Labrenzia sp. PHM005: one gene and its partner. The protein of the gene in region 2 interacts with the protein of the main gene of each other region in a pairwise test. Links are inferred from orthologs where the notes say so. Each region holds a gene or a part of one and is shown on either strand. Other genes may lie near its edges. The genes, in order: FJ695_RS01650 and FJ695_RS18730.

Region 1 (7,392 bases), 3.8 Mb from region 2 along the record:
CTTTGCTGCGATGTTTACGGATTTGCCCGTGGAAGCAGAGAGCGCTTCTTTCAGGGCAGCGACATGTTCGTCAGACAATTCAGCTGCGGAGATTACCTCAGCTGTTTCCTCGCCACGCTTTTCTGCAAGCAGAGCGCGGAACGCCTTGATCATGCCGGGAAGTACGAAGAGGCGCCGGTTACGGGCGGCCAGCTTCACAAAGTTTGCGGCCAGGCCTTTGATGCCAGCCTTGTCCAGAAGTGCGGTGAGCGCTGCAAGCTGCTCCTCAGCACTGAATGCCGGGCTTTTCACAAGACGGTCGAGATCGTCGCTTTCGGCAAGCATGCCTTCAAAAGCTGTCAGATCCCGTTCCACGTCTGCCGTTACGCCGTCACCCTCTGCAAGGTCGAGAAGGGCGGACGCATAACGCTGTGCCACGCCGGATACGAGAGATACGTTGTCAGTCACCAGGTCCGTGCTCTCTGACGTTTTTCATGCCCGCAAAACAGCAAGTGTCCGCAAGGCATTGAAAAAATGAATGATTTCAAGGTCAGAAGGTATGACGGTTAAACCGTTCCCCCAAAGCCGCGCCTCAATTAGCACAGGGTTTCCCAGTGTGCAACGCCGCCGAAAGGCTGTATTTGCCGATTCAGAGCTGTTTTTTGCCCTATCGTCATAAAAAGTGCTGCGAAACGAGACGGCCTAGCCCCCATAAACCTTTAGGTGGGTGCTGGAATTCTCCGCACATTCAGGCAGTTTTGTAATTAGAACTCATGCCACCAAAGAATAATGACGGAATTACAGATTAAGCCTCCAACTACGGTTGGAGCTCGCCGAATATCATCTGCTCTATACGGATATTGCTACCGACCCTGGACATAAACTCATCCCAAAGCGGGGCCTTGGCCATGTCTTTCACCTCGCATCAGTGGTTTTTGTGTCCGGTCACGAGGCCTAGGCAAAACGACACTTTCATCCCCTGCCGTCTTTTCAGCCTTAGGCATTGAAAAAACTTCTCCGTCCGGGAGAAAGCAGATCAAAGGAAATGCTGAGGGTCTATGTCGACCTGAACACGCAGACCTTTGCTGGGCTTTGGTCCAGCTGCGAGCCACGCACGAAGATAAGTCTGTAAATCATATTGGCGTGGTGCCATGGCAAGGAGGCGGAACCGGTAGCGCCCACGAACCATCGCAAGGGCCGCTTCAGCAGGCCCGAGCAGCGTAACGGCGGTATCCTGAGGCGCGGCGCGGACAAGCTGCCGGGCGTACCCTTCAGCAAAAACCTTGTCCGGCCCTGATATCACCACGGCCGCCAGGCGGCCAAACGGAGGCAGTCCGGCTGCACGGCGGGCTTCAATCTCTGCTTGGTAGAAGGCATGTTTGTCATTAGACAAAAGCGCTCTGATCACCGGATGGTCCGCGCTGTAGGTCTGAAGAAAACCCCGACCACCGCCAGTGACCCGGCCAGCGCGGCCGGTCACCTGCGCCAGCAGCTGGAAGGTTTTTTCCGCAGCGCGCGGATCTCCATGGGCAAGACCCAGATCGGCATCGACCACACCAACCAGCTTGAGTTTCGGAAAATTATGCCCTTTGGCGACCAACTGCGTTCCGATAATGATATCGGCGCCGCCTTCTTCGACGATCTTCATTTCCCGCTTCAGGCGTTCTGGCCCGCCGGGCAGATCGGATGACAACACCAACGTGCGTGCTTGGGGAAAAAGGTCGCTGACTTCTTCCGCAATCCGCTCGACCCCCGGCCCGCAGGCAACCAGTGTATTGGTGCTTTGACAGGACGGACAACTCTCCGGAACGCGCTCATTGTGACCGCAGTGATGGCAGACTAGTTTTTTCTGAAACCGGTGCTCGACCAGCCAGGTGCTGCAATGCGGACATTGGAAGCGATGACCGCAGGTGCGACATAATGTCAGGGGGGCATATCCGCGGCGGTTTAAGAACAAAAGAGATTGATCGCCGTTGGCATAAGATTCTTTGATTGCACCCACCAAACCCGGTGCCAGCCAGCGCCCCTGCTCCGGTCCGTCCAGACGCATGTCGATGGCGGACAGGTCCGGCAACGCCGCGCCCGAGGCTCGGTCGGGCAGTTCTACGAGACCATACCGTCCTTGTTCAGCGTTCACCCGGCTTTCGATCGACGGCGTGGCGGACGCCAGCACAACAGGAAATCTTGAGATATGACCCCGCACCACTGCCATGTCCCGGGCGCTGTAGGGCACACGGTCATCCTGCTTGAAGGCGCCATCGTGCTCTTCATCGACGATGATTAGTCCGAGTTCCTTAAACGGAAGAAACAAGGACGAACGCGCACCAATCACAACACGGACATCGCCAGAGGCGACCCCACGCCACACCCGGGCCCGGTTTTTTGGCGTGATTTCGGAGTGCCATTCAGCAGGATAGACGCCGAATCTTTGTTCGAACCGGCGCAAGAATTGTTCCGTCAGCGCAATTTCGGGCAAAAGGACCAGCGCCTGTTTGTCCCGTTTGAGTGCTTCAGCAATCGCCTCGAAATAGACTTCGGTCTTTCCTGATCCTGTGACACCATCGATTAAGGTCACCGCCGCGCCCTTATCAAAACTGTCTTGCAACGTTTCAGCAGCGGCTTGCTGAGCCGGAGTCAGTTCCTTTTGCGCATAGTCTAACTGGGGTTTCGGTGGCGGCGGTGCAGCCGGCATGAAAACAACTTCCAGAACTTCCTGATGGATCAGCCCGTCGATCACCGACGCGCTGACACCGGCCGCATGAGCCAGCCCGCTCTTGGTCCAGGCGAAGCCATCTTCCATGGTTTCCAGAACCCGCCGGCGCGCCGGGGTCATGCGCTCTGGTTCAGCCCCCTCAATACGCCTAACCCCGGGAACGGGTGCTTCCGGCTCCAAAGCCTCTTCTGATCTGAGCACCATGCGCACCACCATGCCGGGTGCACCAAGTGTCCAGCTAGCCACCCAGTCGACAAACCGGCGCAGATCTTTATCCAGCGGCGGTGTGGTCTCATAGATATGGGAAATGGATTTTAGTTTTTTCGGGTTGATCGCTGCATCCGGCTCCCCATCCCAGACAGCGCCAATCACTTCGCGGGGTCCAAGTGGAACCTTGACGATGGTGCCAGGAACGACCGTCTGGCCCGTCGGCACTTTATATGTATAGGCTACCGGCACCGCGACCGGCACCAGTACGCTCGCTATCGTCTCTTTTGGCTCCAAATCGTCAAACAGCACGGCGCTTCGCAGTCTTTCCCATGTGATCAGACACAAGTTTTCAAGCGGCCAGCCGTTTCAAACGACGAACCAATGCTGTGCCCGGAGATCGCCCGGATCTGGCTCCAGCGCAAGCCAACAAAATTTTGAGGTACGTACCACAAAAATTCTATCACCAGAGAATCAGGGCTTCAGTTGCGTCTCATCCTAGGCTAAAGAAAGCGCAGCTGACCATTCATTCGTTCGCCCGCCAATCTGTGTGGGCCATCTGGCGCAGACACTCAGCGCCTACTGGGAGACATCATCCATGAAGTTTTTCGTCGACACCGCGGATACCGCGGAAATTCAAGAGCTGGAAGCAACCGGCCTTCTCGACGGCGTCACCACAAATCCATCCTTGATTGCCAAGTCCGGCAAGGATTTCAAAGAGGTGATCGCCGAGATCTGCAAGATCACCAACGGCGATGTTTCTGCCGAAGTTGCCGCGACCGACTTTGACACCATGATCAAGGAAGCGCATGTCCTGCGCGCAATTGCCGACAATGTCGTCATCAAACTGCCGCTGACCTTCGACGGCCTGAAAGCTTGTAAGCAACTGACCAACGAAGGCACCAAAACGAACGTAACGCTTTGCTTTTCTGCCAATCAGGCTCTGCTCGCTGCAAAAGCCGGCGCAACTTACATTTCACCGTTCATCGGCCGTCTGGACGACATCCACATGGATGGCCTTGAGCTGATCCGCGAAATCCGGGTGATCTACGACAACTACGGCTTTGAGACAGAAATCCTGGCCGCGTCCATCCGCACTGCAAACCACGTGAAAGACTGTGCAATCATCGGCGCAGACGTGGCAACTGTTCCGCCGTCAACGCTCAAATCCCTGGTCAAACATCCGCTGACCGACAAGGGTCTGGACGCATTCATGAATGACTGGGCCAAGACTGGCCAGAGTATTCTCTAAGAGATTTCAATCTCGAAACAGAAAAAGCCCCGCAGAAAACTGCGGGGCTTTTTTGCTGGAAATCCCACCAATATGAAGCCCGCGGTGATCAGGCTGCTTTTTCTGAACTTGTCCGGTCTTCGACCAGCGCGGCCAAAGCTTCGCGAAGGGACTGGTTCAAGGTCTCGTCTACTAGCTTGCCTGCTTCGGTATCGAATTTTTCACCAAAGGGACCAACCGACAGACTGCCGCGGATGTCGGCGCCAAAGAAACCGGCGGATCCTGTTGCGGAATTCAGAACGCTCGCAGCGCCACCAGGCCCCATGGACGCGGATAGTGCGACCTGTGGCTTGTCCTGGAAAACCTTCATATTGATGCGCGACGCCCAATCGAACACGTTTTTGAAGGCGGCGGTATAGGTACCATTATGCTCGGCATAGGAGACGATCACGGCGTCGGCGGACCCGATCTTGTCGAAGAACCGCTTGGCTTCCTCTGGAATACCGCCCTCATTCTCCCGATCTATGCTGTAAATCGGCATCTCATAGTCGTTGAGATCGATCACCTCAATGTCCGCGGACGGATCCAGATCGGACTTAATGATGTCGCCGGCAGCTTGTACCAGCTGCTTGTTGATGGATTGGCGGCTGCTTGTGGCGGCAAATGCGAGAACTTTCATGGCTCAACCTCATTGGTGAATTCGAACTGTCATCGTGTTGAACCAGATTTAATATGCTGCATATTTGTTTTGAAGTGATCGAATTTGACATCAAGTGCGCGAAAATGTGACATATCGATATGGAACATTGGACAGAAATCAGAACCGCCGCGCGTGTCGCCCGCCTCGGAACGGTCACCGCAGCTGCAGACGCACTTGGCGTTCATCGGGCAACCATCAACCGGCACATCGATACGCTGGAAACGGCTCTTGGCGGCAAGTTGTTTCAACGTCATGCAAAAGGTTTCACGCCAACGGACCTTGGCCGCGAGCTTCTGCGGATCGCCGATACGGCCGACGATCAGTTTGAAGAACTCCACCGCAAAGCCAAAGGCGGTTCGGATACGTTGCAAGGTGATTTTATCGTCACCTCAATAGCGACCTACGCTTCGACCTTAATGCCGATCCTGAAAACTTTTGGAGACAAACACCCCGACCTGATCATCCGCTATCTGGTGAGCGACAGTTTATTGCGCCTGGAATACGGCGAAGCGCATGTCGCCTTTCGCGCTGGGAGCAAACCGGACAATCCGGACAATGTTGTGCGCGAAATAGAACACATCGAGATGGGGCTTTTTGCGCACGCCAGCTATGTCAGCCGCTATGGTCTGCCAGCAGGACTGGAAGATCTGAAAAACCACCGGTTTGTGGGTTCAGATAGCGGCACCCACCGTGCGCCCTTTTTGGTGTGGCTTCACAAAACCATTGCACCGGAAAATTTTGTTTGCCGGGCCAACACAATTCAGGCCATGGCAGAAGCCATTCAATGTGGAATCGGCATCGGGTTTTTACCGCGCCATTCTGCGAACAAACAACCAAATCTCAGTGAGGTCATTCCACCTCAACTAGAATGGGTCTCCCAGATGTGGATGGTGACACATATGGATTTGCATCGGACAGCAAAAGTTCAAGCCTTCATTAAGGAACTCGATCAATTGAAACGGTTCGGGGACTGGCTATGACAGCTCTGGAAAAGGCTCCGTGAATTAACGAAACGCTTGGGAGTTCTTCGTAAATTTGTCCTTATGTCTTCTGCTGATCCCAATACCCTGCTGGTGACCGCCAAACCGGACCTCAACGACCGGATTACAAAATGGCTAGATCACCTTGCGGATGAACGGCGTCTTTCTGACAAAACGCTGATCGCCTATGAACGGGATCTGCGTCAATTCCTGCGGTTCTTGACCGATCATCTGGGCGGCGCGCCTGGCATCAAGGACATCGCGACGCTGCGGCCCGCAGATTTTCGTGGGTTTCTGGCTCAACGGCGGCGGCAAAAAGTTCAAAGCCGGTCGCTCGCCCGTGGCCTTGCGGGGATCCGGTCCTTTTTGAAGTTTCTGGAACGCAGAGGCGAAATCAATGCCGCCGCCTCCGATGCCGTGCGTCCGCCCCGCCAAGCGCGGTCGCTGCCCAAACCGGTCTCGGCCAAGGATGCTATCGACATCACCAGCGGCGATCTGGCGATGGAGTCCGAAGCCTGGATCGAAGCGCGCAATGCAGCCGTTCTGACGCTTTTATATGGCTGCGGCCTTCGAATATCAGAGGCCCTGTCCCTCACCGGCAAAATGGCGCCGAAGCCAGGCACCAAAACCATGCGTATTGTCGGCAAGGGCCGCAAGGAACGGATTGTGCCAATCCTGCCAGCCGTCTGCGAAGCCGTCGCGCAATATATTAAACTCTGCCCCTATGCGATTTCCGCCGACGGTCCGCTGTTTCTGGGCGCGCGCGGCGGGCCGCTCAATCCACGGATGGTTCAACTCGCCATGGCCAAGCTGCGAAGTGCCTTGGGCCTGCCCGACACCGCCACGCCGCATGCGCTACGCCATTCCTTTGCAACACATCTTTTGGCTGGTGGCGGCGACCTTCGCACCATTCAAGAACTGCTCGGCCATGCAAGCCTGGCTTCGACACAAATCTATACAGAGATCGACAGCGCCCATCTGCTTGCAGCCTACGACAAGGCGCATCCCCGACGCTAACCGAGGCCGTCAGGGTGAAATGCCTCTCTAATTCGTCAACACGGCCTAAGCCTGTTTGTCCGGATGCGGCAGACCGTAAACGGTCCGTTCCTTGCCATCAGGAAAGGTTTCCCGCGCGATCGCCTCGCCGCCGAGTTTCAGGACCAGTTTTTGGGCCGCTATATTGGCGTCGTCCATATGGGTTTCGACCATGGGCCAGCCATAGCTGTCATAAGCGTGCCGGATCGCGGCTTGCGAGGCTTCAACGGCAACGCCATTGCCGCGCGCCTCCGGCAAAAGCCACCAGGTCAGCTCCCGACGGGGCCAGCCTTCCGGCCACACGAGACCACAGCCGCCGAGAGGAGCACCACCTTCTTTCGGCACGATCATCCACATGCCGTATCCGCGCAGTTGCCAATGTCCCAGGTGACCCGCCAAGGATCGCCAGGCCTGATCTTCCCGCAAGGGACCGCCATAAAAATGGGATGCCTCGCCGTCTGAGAAAAACTGTCTGTAGATTGCAAAATCATTAGCAGACGGTGGCCGCAGCAAAAACCGCGGGCTGTCCAAACTATGCATAGCAATA
Region 2 (7,323 bases):
CACATCTGGCTGAACCCGGAAAACGGCATCACGATCGCGCAAAAAATCGCAGCGACGCTCTCAGAAATCGATCCAGACCATGCTGCGACCTACAAGGCAAACGTAGACAAATTTGCAGCCACCATTACCAGCCTGAACGCAGAAATCGCCGGCAAACTGGAGCCACTCAAAGGCGGCAAGTTCGTCGTCTTCCATGACGCTTATCACCATTTCGAACACCACTATGGCGTTGAAGCCAGCGGCGCGATTTCTGTGACACCGGAAGCTCTAGCCAGCGCCGACCGGGTATCTGAAATCCAGAACCGTGTCCGCTCCCAAAACATTACCTGCGTCTTCCAGGAACCTCAGTTCGATTCGAAACTGGTGTCTGTCGTCATTGAAGGCAGCGATGCAAAGGTTGGTACATTGGATCCGCTCGGTACCGAGCTGGAAAATGGACCTGGCCTCTACCCGGCCCTTTTGACCAGCCTCGCAGACTCCATTGCCGGTTGCCTGAAGTCTTAAGGCGAATTCATCAGTGCCCGCCGGGTGGGCTGGCGGGTTCAGCTTGTTGAAGATTTCACCTGGAAGTCCTTGGTCCAGAACCTGCCGTGGGTTTCTTTGTCCGCCCGATACAAGAAACTCCGGCATCGCAGACGAAAGTGATTTTCAGAGCACGCGATCTTCAGCAAAAAGCCCGCCGGTCTCACCGGCGGGCTTTTCTAATTTCCAGCAGGGAATTTGGATCTTATGACGCCCTGGCTTTGGCCCGCGCCTGTTCCGTTTTTTCGATCGCTTTCAGAAGGTACCGGTCGCGGTCATAAATATCGGTGTAGAAGCCAATGTTTCCGTCCGCTTCTGGCCAGGCTGTGAAATAAGACACATAAACCGGAATATCGCCGGTGACTTTCTCTTGCTCGTTCTGGCCCGCCGCAATGCGCGAAGTCACATAGTCTTTCGACTTTCCGAGAACCGCCGCGGCCATGCCTTTCGGATCATGCAAGCGGATACAGCCATGACTGAAGGCACGCACGTCCTTCTTGAACAAGCTCTTGGACGGCGTGTCATGCATGTAGATGTGATGTTTGTTCGGGAAAAGGATCTTCACCTCGCCCAAGGCATTCGACCGGCCCGGATATTGGCGCACATTGATCGACTGCTGCTTGGCAGCCACGGCATACCAGTCGACCGAAGCTGAGGACACCTTCCGGCCACCGGGTGTGGTGACTTCATAACCGGATTGGTCCAGATAGCTCGGATTTGCGGCCAGTTTCGGGATCATCTCGTTGACGATGATCGAATACGGCACACCCCAATAGGGATTGTATTCAACGACCTCAATCTTGTCGTAGAAGAAGTTGGTCTGGTTCGATTTTTTGCCAACAACCACCCGCATCGACATCGGGTCTGAACCTGGCTCGAAATAGGTCGCGGTGAATGCGGCCTGGTTGATGAACACCTTGCGTGCGCCCAGCTCTTCCGGAATCCAGCGGCTGCGCTCCATCGCAAGCTTCACCTTGGCGATTTTGGCCGCATTGGTTTCGCCAACCATGGCTTTGATGGTGTTCTTGCCGACAATCCCATCCGGCGTCAGCTTGGCTTCCTTTTGGAACCCTTTGACTAAGGAAACCAGTTCCGGCGCATAAAGATCGCTGCCGTCATAAGATGCCAACGTCTCAGCATGCGCCGTTTTCAGCTCATCGGATCCATGGCGCGCAATCGCTGCGACAATGTTTTTGGTTTCCGGGCTGGATTTGCCCGCTTTCAAAAACGTTCCTGGCGCAATGACGATCTGATCGGCTTCTTCGTCTTCGGCCTTGAGGCGCTTAAGTTCCGCCGTCAGCTTCTTGAAATGATCGTTCTGTGGCTGATGCGCTTCCAATGCGACTGCCACTTCATTTGAAGCCGTGAAATCCTCCAGGGCGGCGACCAGATCAACCTCATGGCGCGGCAGATCGTGATATTGCGAGATCCGGTTGGGATCGACACGGCCTCGAGTCGCATCCAGAACATAAGTGAGTGCCGCTGCACTCAGCTCCATCTCGAACCGCATGACGGCTGCATCAAGTTCATCGCCTTCCAGCGCCGATGTAGCCGGCAACGCCACCACGTAATCAGCCGGGTTCAAAGCAAACTCGGCTGCATTGCGCAGCGCGCGGCGCATTTGCGCAGCTTTTGCGGTCGGTTTGCCGTCCTTGACCCAAACGAAATCCGGATGTTCGCGGTAAAAAGCGATCAACGCTTCGCCAACTTCCGGAAGCACGGTCAGCTTCATGGTTTTCAGTGCCGGCCGGGATTCATCAAACGGTGTCAGTACGACCGGGATTGAGGTGCTGACATTTGCGTCACTGGTCGACGCTGTCGCCTCTTCTGCGGGCTCGGCAACTGCTTCGGCTGTTTTCTTTTCCGACAACGGCGCCAGTGAGACAGCTTTGAGTTTATCAGGCGCATAGGTCAAATAGCGCGGAGCGGACACCCGAACCTTCACGGCCTTGCGCTGCAGTTCCCGCCGTTCACGTTCCTGCTGGCGGCGATGGAATTCAGGGTCAAACAGCCGCTGAAAAAAGCCCTGGGCTTGTGCTTCGGCCACCGGCAAAGCGAAAAAGCTTGTTGCCAGCACGCTGGCCATTAGACCGGCCTTCAAACCAGCACTCAGCTTCTGGCTGACGGACACTGCTTCCTGGCGTTCCGAAACCTTGTTCGTTGGTTCCGCTCGTCCCATCGTGTTCACTCGCATTGTCAAAACCTGTATTTCAATATGTCTAACACAGTCCGGGAGTGCCCAATGCCCCGGTTTTATTCCCTGCCGTCATGAAGTCCGCCGGCCGGCTTCCATCACCAAACCCAACCGGCATTTAGCAACCCAAACAAGTCCTGCTCACGTGGAACAAGGCGATCAGAATCGCACAGCTTTCGGAAACAATACTACACCAAGCCCGTACGTAAGGTTAAGTGCACAGACTTGGCGCCAGTTTCCAAATCACGTCAGTGTGACGCATTTGCATGTTTTTCCGTGAGCCGCCCGTGATTTGAGCGGCTTAGGCAGATGATTTCACGAATTAAAACGGGATTTCGTCGTCCATCGGGCCGGCACCACCGCCGCCGCCGGACGGGCCGCCAAAGCCGCCACCGGACGAGCCGCCGCCGTATCCACCACCGCCGCCGCCACCAAAGCCGCCGCCGCCAGAGGATCCGCCGCCAAAGCCGCCACCGCCCTGGTCATTGCCGTAATCAGGCAAACCACCCGGCTGACCACCGCCCTCGCCGCGGCCATCCAGCATCGTCAAGTTGGAGTTGAAACCCTGCAGGACGACTTCGGTAGAATATCGATCCTGACCGGATTGGTCTTGCCACTTGCGGGTCTGCAGCTGACCTTCCAGGTAAACCTTGGAGCCTTTGCGCAAATAATTCTCAGCGACCTTACACAGGCCCTCATTGAAGATCACCACCCGGTGCCATTCGGTTTTTTCACGGCGCTCGCCGGAATTGCGGTCCCGCCAGGATTCAGACGTGGCGATCCGCAGGTTGGCGATCGGGCGGCCATCCTGGGTGCGCCGGATTTCCGGATCCGCCCCAAGATTTCCGACCAAAATGACTTTGTTGACGCTTCCCGCCATGCTCAACTCCTGTTTATGTTCTTGCACCCGGCCCCGCCAAGGCAGCTGGATGGCATGGCACTCCGTTTAAAGCGCCCAATTCTAAAGTCCACACCCTAGCGATCAGATTGTACAAACGCCGCCTTTTTTGGCCAGCTCCCCCCATTTTCCACAGTGTTGACCCCTGCCGGGCCATTAAGAGGCAAAAAAGCCACGCAACAAAATGTGCCATTGCAGCCGGTCTTGTTTCGCAATCCCGGTCTATCCACACCGAAAGTCATTCTGTACTTGTTTTGTTCTTATCATTTTTATACTCTTGATTCAATTCTCCTGCCAGGTTTGGCAGCAAACGGAATTTTGCAGAGACAGCCATCTGGAAGACGGGCTGGAAACTGCTATATCGGGTGCGAGCAGGACCGCGCCCGGGAGACATATTAAAAGCCCGGCCCGGGCTGTCTGCGCAAGATCAGGATGACGACAATATGACGACTGCGAAGGCTTCTGATAGCGACGCCTGGAAAAAAGACCCGACGAAAGTTCTCAGTGTGCGCGGGGCCCGCGAACACAATCTGAAGAACGTCGATCTAGATTTACCGCGCAACAAGCTGATCGTCATGACCGGGCTATCCGGGTCGGGAAAATCGTCTCTTGCTTTCGACACCATCTACGCGGAAGGCCAGCGCCGGTATGTTGAAAGCCTGTCCGCTTATGCCCGCCAGTTCCTGGAGATGATGCAGAAGCCGGATGTCGATCAGATCGACGGCCTGTCTCCGGCAATTTCCATTGAGCAGAAGACGACCTCACGTAATCCGCGCTCTACCGTCGGCACGGTCACGGAAATCTATGACTATATGCGCTTGTTGTTTGCGCGGGTTGGGATTCCGTATTCCCCGGCAACCGGCCTGCCCATCGAAAGCCAGACGGTCAGCCAGATGGTCGACCGGGTCATGGATCTGGACGAAGGCAGCCGCCTGTATTTGCTGGCGCCGATGGTCCGCGGCCGCAAAGGCGAGTACCGTAAGGAACTCGCCGAACTGATGAAAAAGGGCTTCCAGCGGGTTAAGATCGACGGAACCTTTTACGAAATTGCCGATGCTCCCGCGCTCGACAAGAAATTCAAACACGACATCGATGTGGTCGTGGACCGGATTGTCGTGCGCGACGATATCGCCGGCCGCCTGGCCGATTCACTGGAAACAGCGCTGAAACTGGCCGATGGCATCGCAATCGCCGAGTTTGCCGGAGAAACCGAAGAAAACGGCGTTCCAAAGCGGCTGATCTTTTCCGAAAAATTCGCTTGCCCGGTCTCCGGTTTCACCATCCCGGAAATCGAACCACGTCTGTTTTCTTTCAACAACCCGTTTGGTGCCTGTCCAACGTGCGACGGGCTGGGCACTACGCTCGCCTTTGAAGAAGATTTGGTCGTGCCCGACCATACCTTGTCTTTGCGCGAAGGTGCGGTGCTGCCCTGGGCGAAAACCGGCTCCACCTCACCCTATTACGCCCAGACTCTGGAAGCCCTTTGCCGCCATTTTGATGTGTCTATGGCGACACCCTGGAAGGATCTGGACGCGAAAGTTCAGGACGCAATCCTTCATGGCACCGGCAAGACGGACATCGAGTTTGTCTATGACGATGGCGTACGCAGCTACCGGACGGAAAAGCCGTTTGAGGGCGTCATCGGCAACATCGAACGGCGCTGGCGGGAGACAGAATCCACCTGGGTGCGCGAAGAACTCGCCCGGTTCCAGTCCGACCACGCCTGCCCAGCTTGCCAGGGCTACCGCCTGAAACCTGAAGCGCTTGCGGTCAAGATCGCCGATCGGCACATCGGCCATATCACGGAGCTTTCCATTCGCGATGCCGGGGCATGGTTCGACCAGCTTCCGGCAAAGCTCAATGACAAACAGACGGAAATCGCTGGACGGATCCTGAAGGAAATCCGCGAACGGCTGAAGTTCCTCAACGATGTCGGGCTGGAGTATCTCTCCATGGCGCGTTCGTCCGGCACCTTGTCGGGCGGTGAAAGTCAGCGGATCCGCCTTGCGTCTCAGATCGGATCAGGCCTCACCGGCGTTTTGTATGTTCTGGACGAGCCGTCCATCGGCCTGCACCAGCGCGACAACGCCCGGCTTCTGGAAACCTTGCGCCACCTGCGTGATCTCGGGAATACGGTGATTGTCGTTGAACACGACGAGGATGCGGTTCTGACCGCGGACTATGTTGTTGATGTCGGACCAGGCGCCGGTGTGCACGGCGGCCAGGTGGTTGCCCATGGCTCCCCGCAAGATGTCATGGCCAACGGCAACTCCTTGACCGGTCAGTACCTCTCCGGCGCCAAGATGATTCCACTGCCGATGGAACGGCGCAAGATCGACAAGAAACGCAAGATCTCTGTCAAAGGCGCGCGCGGCAACAACCTCAAGGATGTTGATGTCGACGTCCCGCTCAGCACATTTACCTGTGTCACCGGCGTGTCCGGTGGCGGCAAATCCACCTTCTTGATCGATACGCTTTATAAGTCGGCCGCGCGGCGTTTGAATGGTGCCCGCGACAACCCGGCGCCGCATGACCGCATCGAAGGCCTGGAGGTGCTCGACAAGGTGATCGATATCGATCAATCACCGATCGGCCGGACGCCGCGCTCCAACCCGGCCACCTACACCGGCGCTTTTACGCCGATCCGCGAATGGTTCGCCGGCATGCCTGAGGCGAAGGCCCGTGGTTATCAGCCGGGCCGGTTCTCGTTCAACGTCAAAGGCGGACGCTGCGAGGCCTGCCAGGGCGACGGTGTGATCAAGATCGAGATGCACTTCCTGCCCGATGTTTATGTCACTTGCGATGTCTGCAAGGGCAAACGCTACAACCGCGAGACCCTGGAAGTCGAGTTCAAGGGCAAATCAATTGCCGATGTTCTCGATATGACTGTTGAAGAGGCGGCTGACTTCTTCTCAGCGGTCCCCGCTGTCCGCGACAAGATGGAAACGCTGGCGCGGGTCGGGCTCGGCTATATCAAAGTCGGCCAGCAAGCGACCACGCTGTCGGGCGGTGAAGCGCAGCGGGTCAAGCTCGCCAAAGAACTCTCCAAACGCTCCACCGGCCGCACGCTCTACATTCTGGATGAACCGACCACGGGCCTACACTTCCATGATGTCGCCAAACTGCTCGATGTTCTTCACGAACTTGTCGATCAGGGCAACACCGTGCTGGTGATTGAACACAATCTGGAAGTCATCAAAACCGCCGACTGGATCATAGATCTCGGCCCGGAAGGCGGCGACGGAGGCGGCACAATTGTCGCCGCCGGACGGCCGGAGGACGTGGCTTCGAGAAAAGAGAGCTACACAGGCCAGTTTCTTGCAGAATTGTTGCACCGTAGGCCACACCGTGCTCCAGATGCTGCTTGAGTAACTTAGAGGCTCTTGCCATGAGTTTTCCGGGACAGTGCTTGTTGCGGCAAACGACGTATTCAGGCCAATCAAAGCGAATTCAATGGACAAACATTTCATACTGACGTTGGGAAGAAGCGGCAGCAATTCGCTGGTAAATATGCTCAACCAACATCCTGAAGTAATCAATTACGGCGAAGTATTAGGGGACTGGAATGAACTTCGCAGACTTCAAAAGCGCCTGGGCCTTTGGCGCCATGACGATGCTGCCTATCTGGACGCTCTCTTAGGAGATGCTCGGATTTTGCGAGGAGTCAACCTGGCTCGCACCGTGCGAAAGTTGTTACGCTTTCGTTTTC

Evidence for each region.
Region 1: the proteins of FJ695_RS18730 (region 2) and FJ695_RS01650 interact in binary tests that used the Escherichia coli proteins (3 or more experiments, as listed by UniProt). The link is inferred for Labrenzia sp. PHM005 from one-to-one orthologs.

Annotation. Positions count from the first base shown.
Region 1 is NZ_CP041191.1:322,380-329,771, forward strand. What follows is about bases 614-3,561. They hold FJ695_RS01650 (primosomal protein N'), read right to left. Parts: upstream 3,212-3,561; coding sequence 1,016-3,211; downstream 614-1,015. Other genes in these bases: fsa (fructose-6-phosphate aldolase), read left to right, coding at 3,498-3,561. Also shown: FJ695_RS01645 (F0F1 ATP synthase subunit delta), read right to left, coding at 1-447; more of fsa, read left to right, coding at 3,562-4,151; FJ695_RS01660 (NADPH-dependent FMN reductase), read right to left, coding at 4,240-4,809; FJ695_RS01665 (LysR family transcriptional regulator), read left to right, coding at 4,929-5,810; FJ695_RS01670 (tyrosine recombinase XerC), read left to right, coding at 5,874-6,827; FJ695_RS01675 (GNAT family N-acetyltransferase), read right to left, coding at 6,873-7,385.
Region 2 is NZ_CP041191.1:4,144,827-4,152,149, forward strand. Bases 1,818-4,696 are described here. They hold FJ695_RS18730 (single-stranded DNA-binding protein), read right to left. Parts: upstream 3,597-4,696; coding sequence 3,039-3,596; downstream 1,818-3,038. Other genes in these bases: FJ695_RS18725 (murein L,D-transpeptidase), read right to left, coding at 1,818-2,701; uvrA (excinuclease ABC subunit UvrA), read left to right, coding at 4,058-4,696. In the rest of the region: FJ695_RS18720 (zinc ABC transporter substrate-binding protein), read left to right, coding at 1-504; more of FJ695_RS18725, read right to left, coding at 728-1,817; more of uvrA, read left to right, coding at 4,697-6,982; FJ695_RS18740 (sulfotransferase), read left to right, coding at 7,068-7,323. UniProt on the Escherichia coli protein: Plays an important role in DNA replication, recombination and repair. Binds to ssDNA and to an array of partner proteins to recruit them to their sites of action during DNA metabolism. Acts as a sliding platform that migrates on DNA via reptation.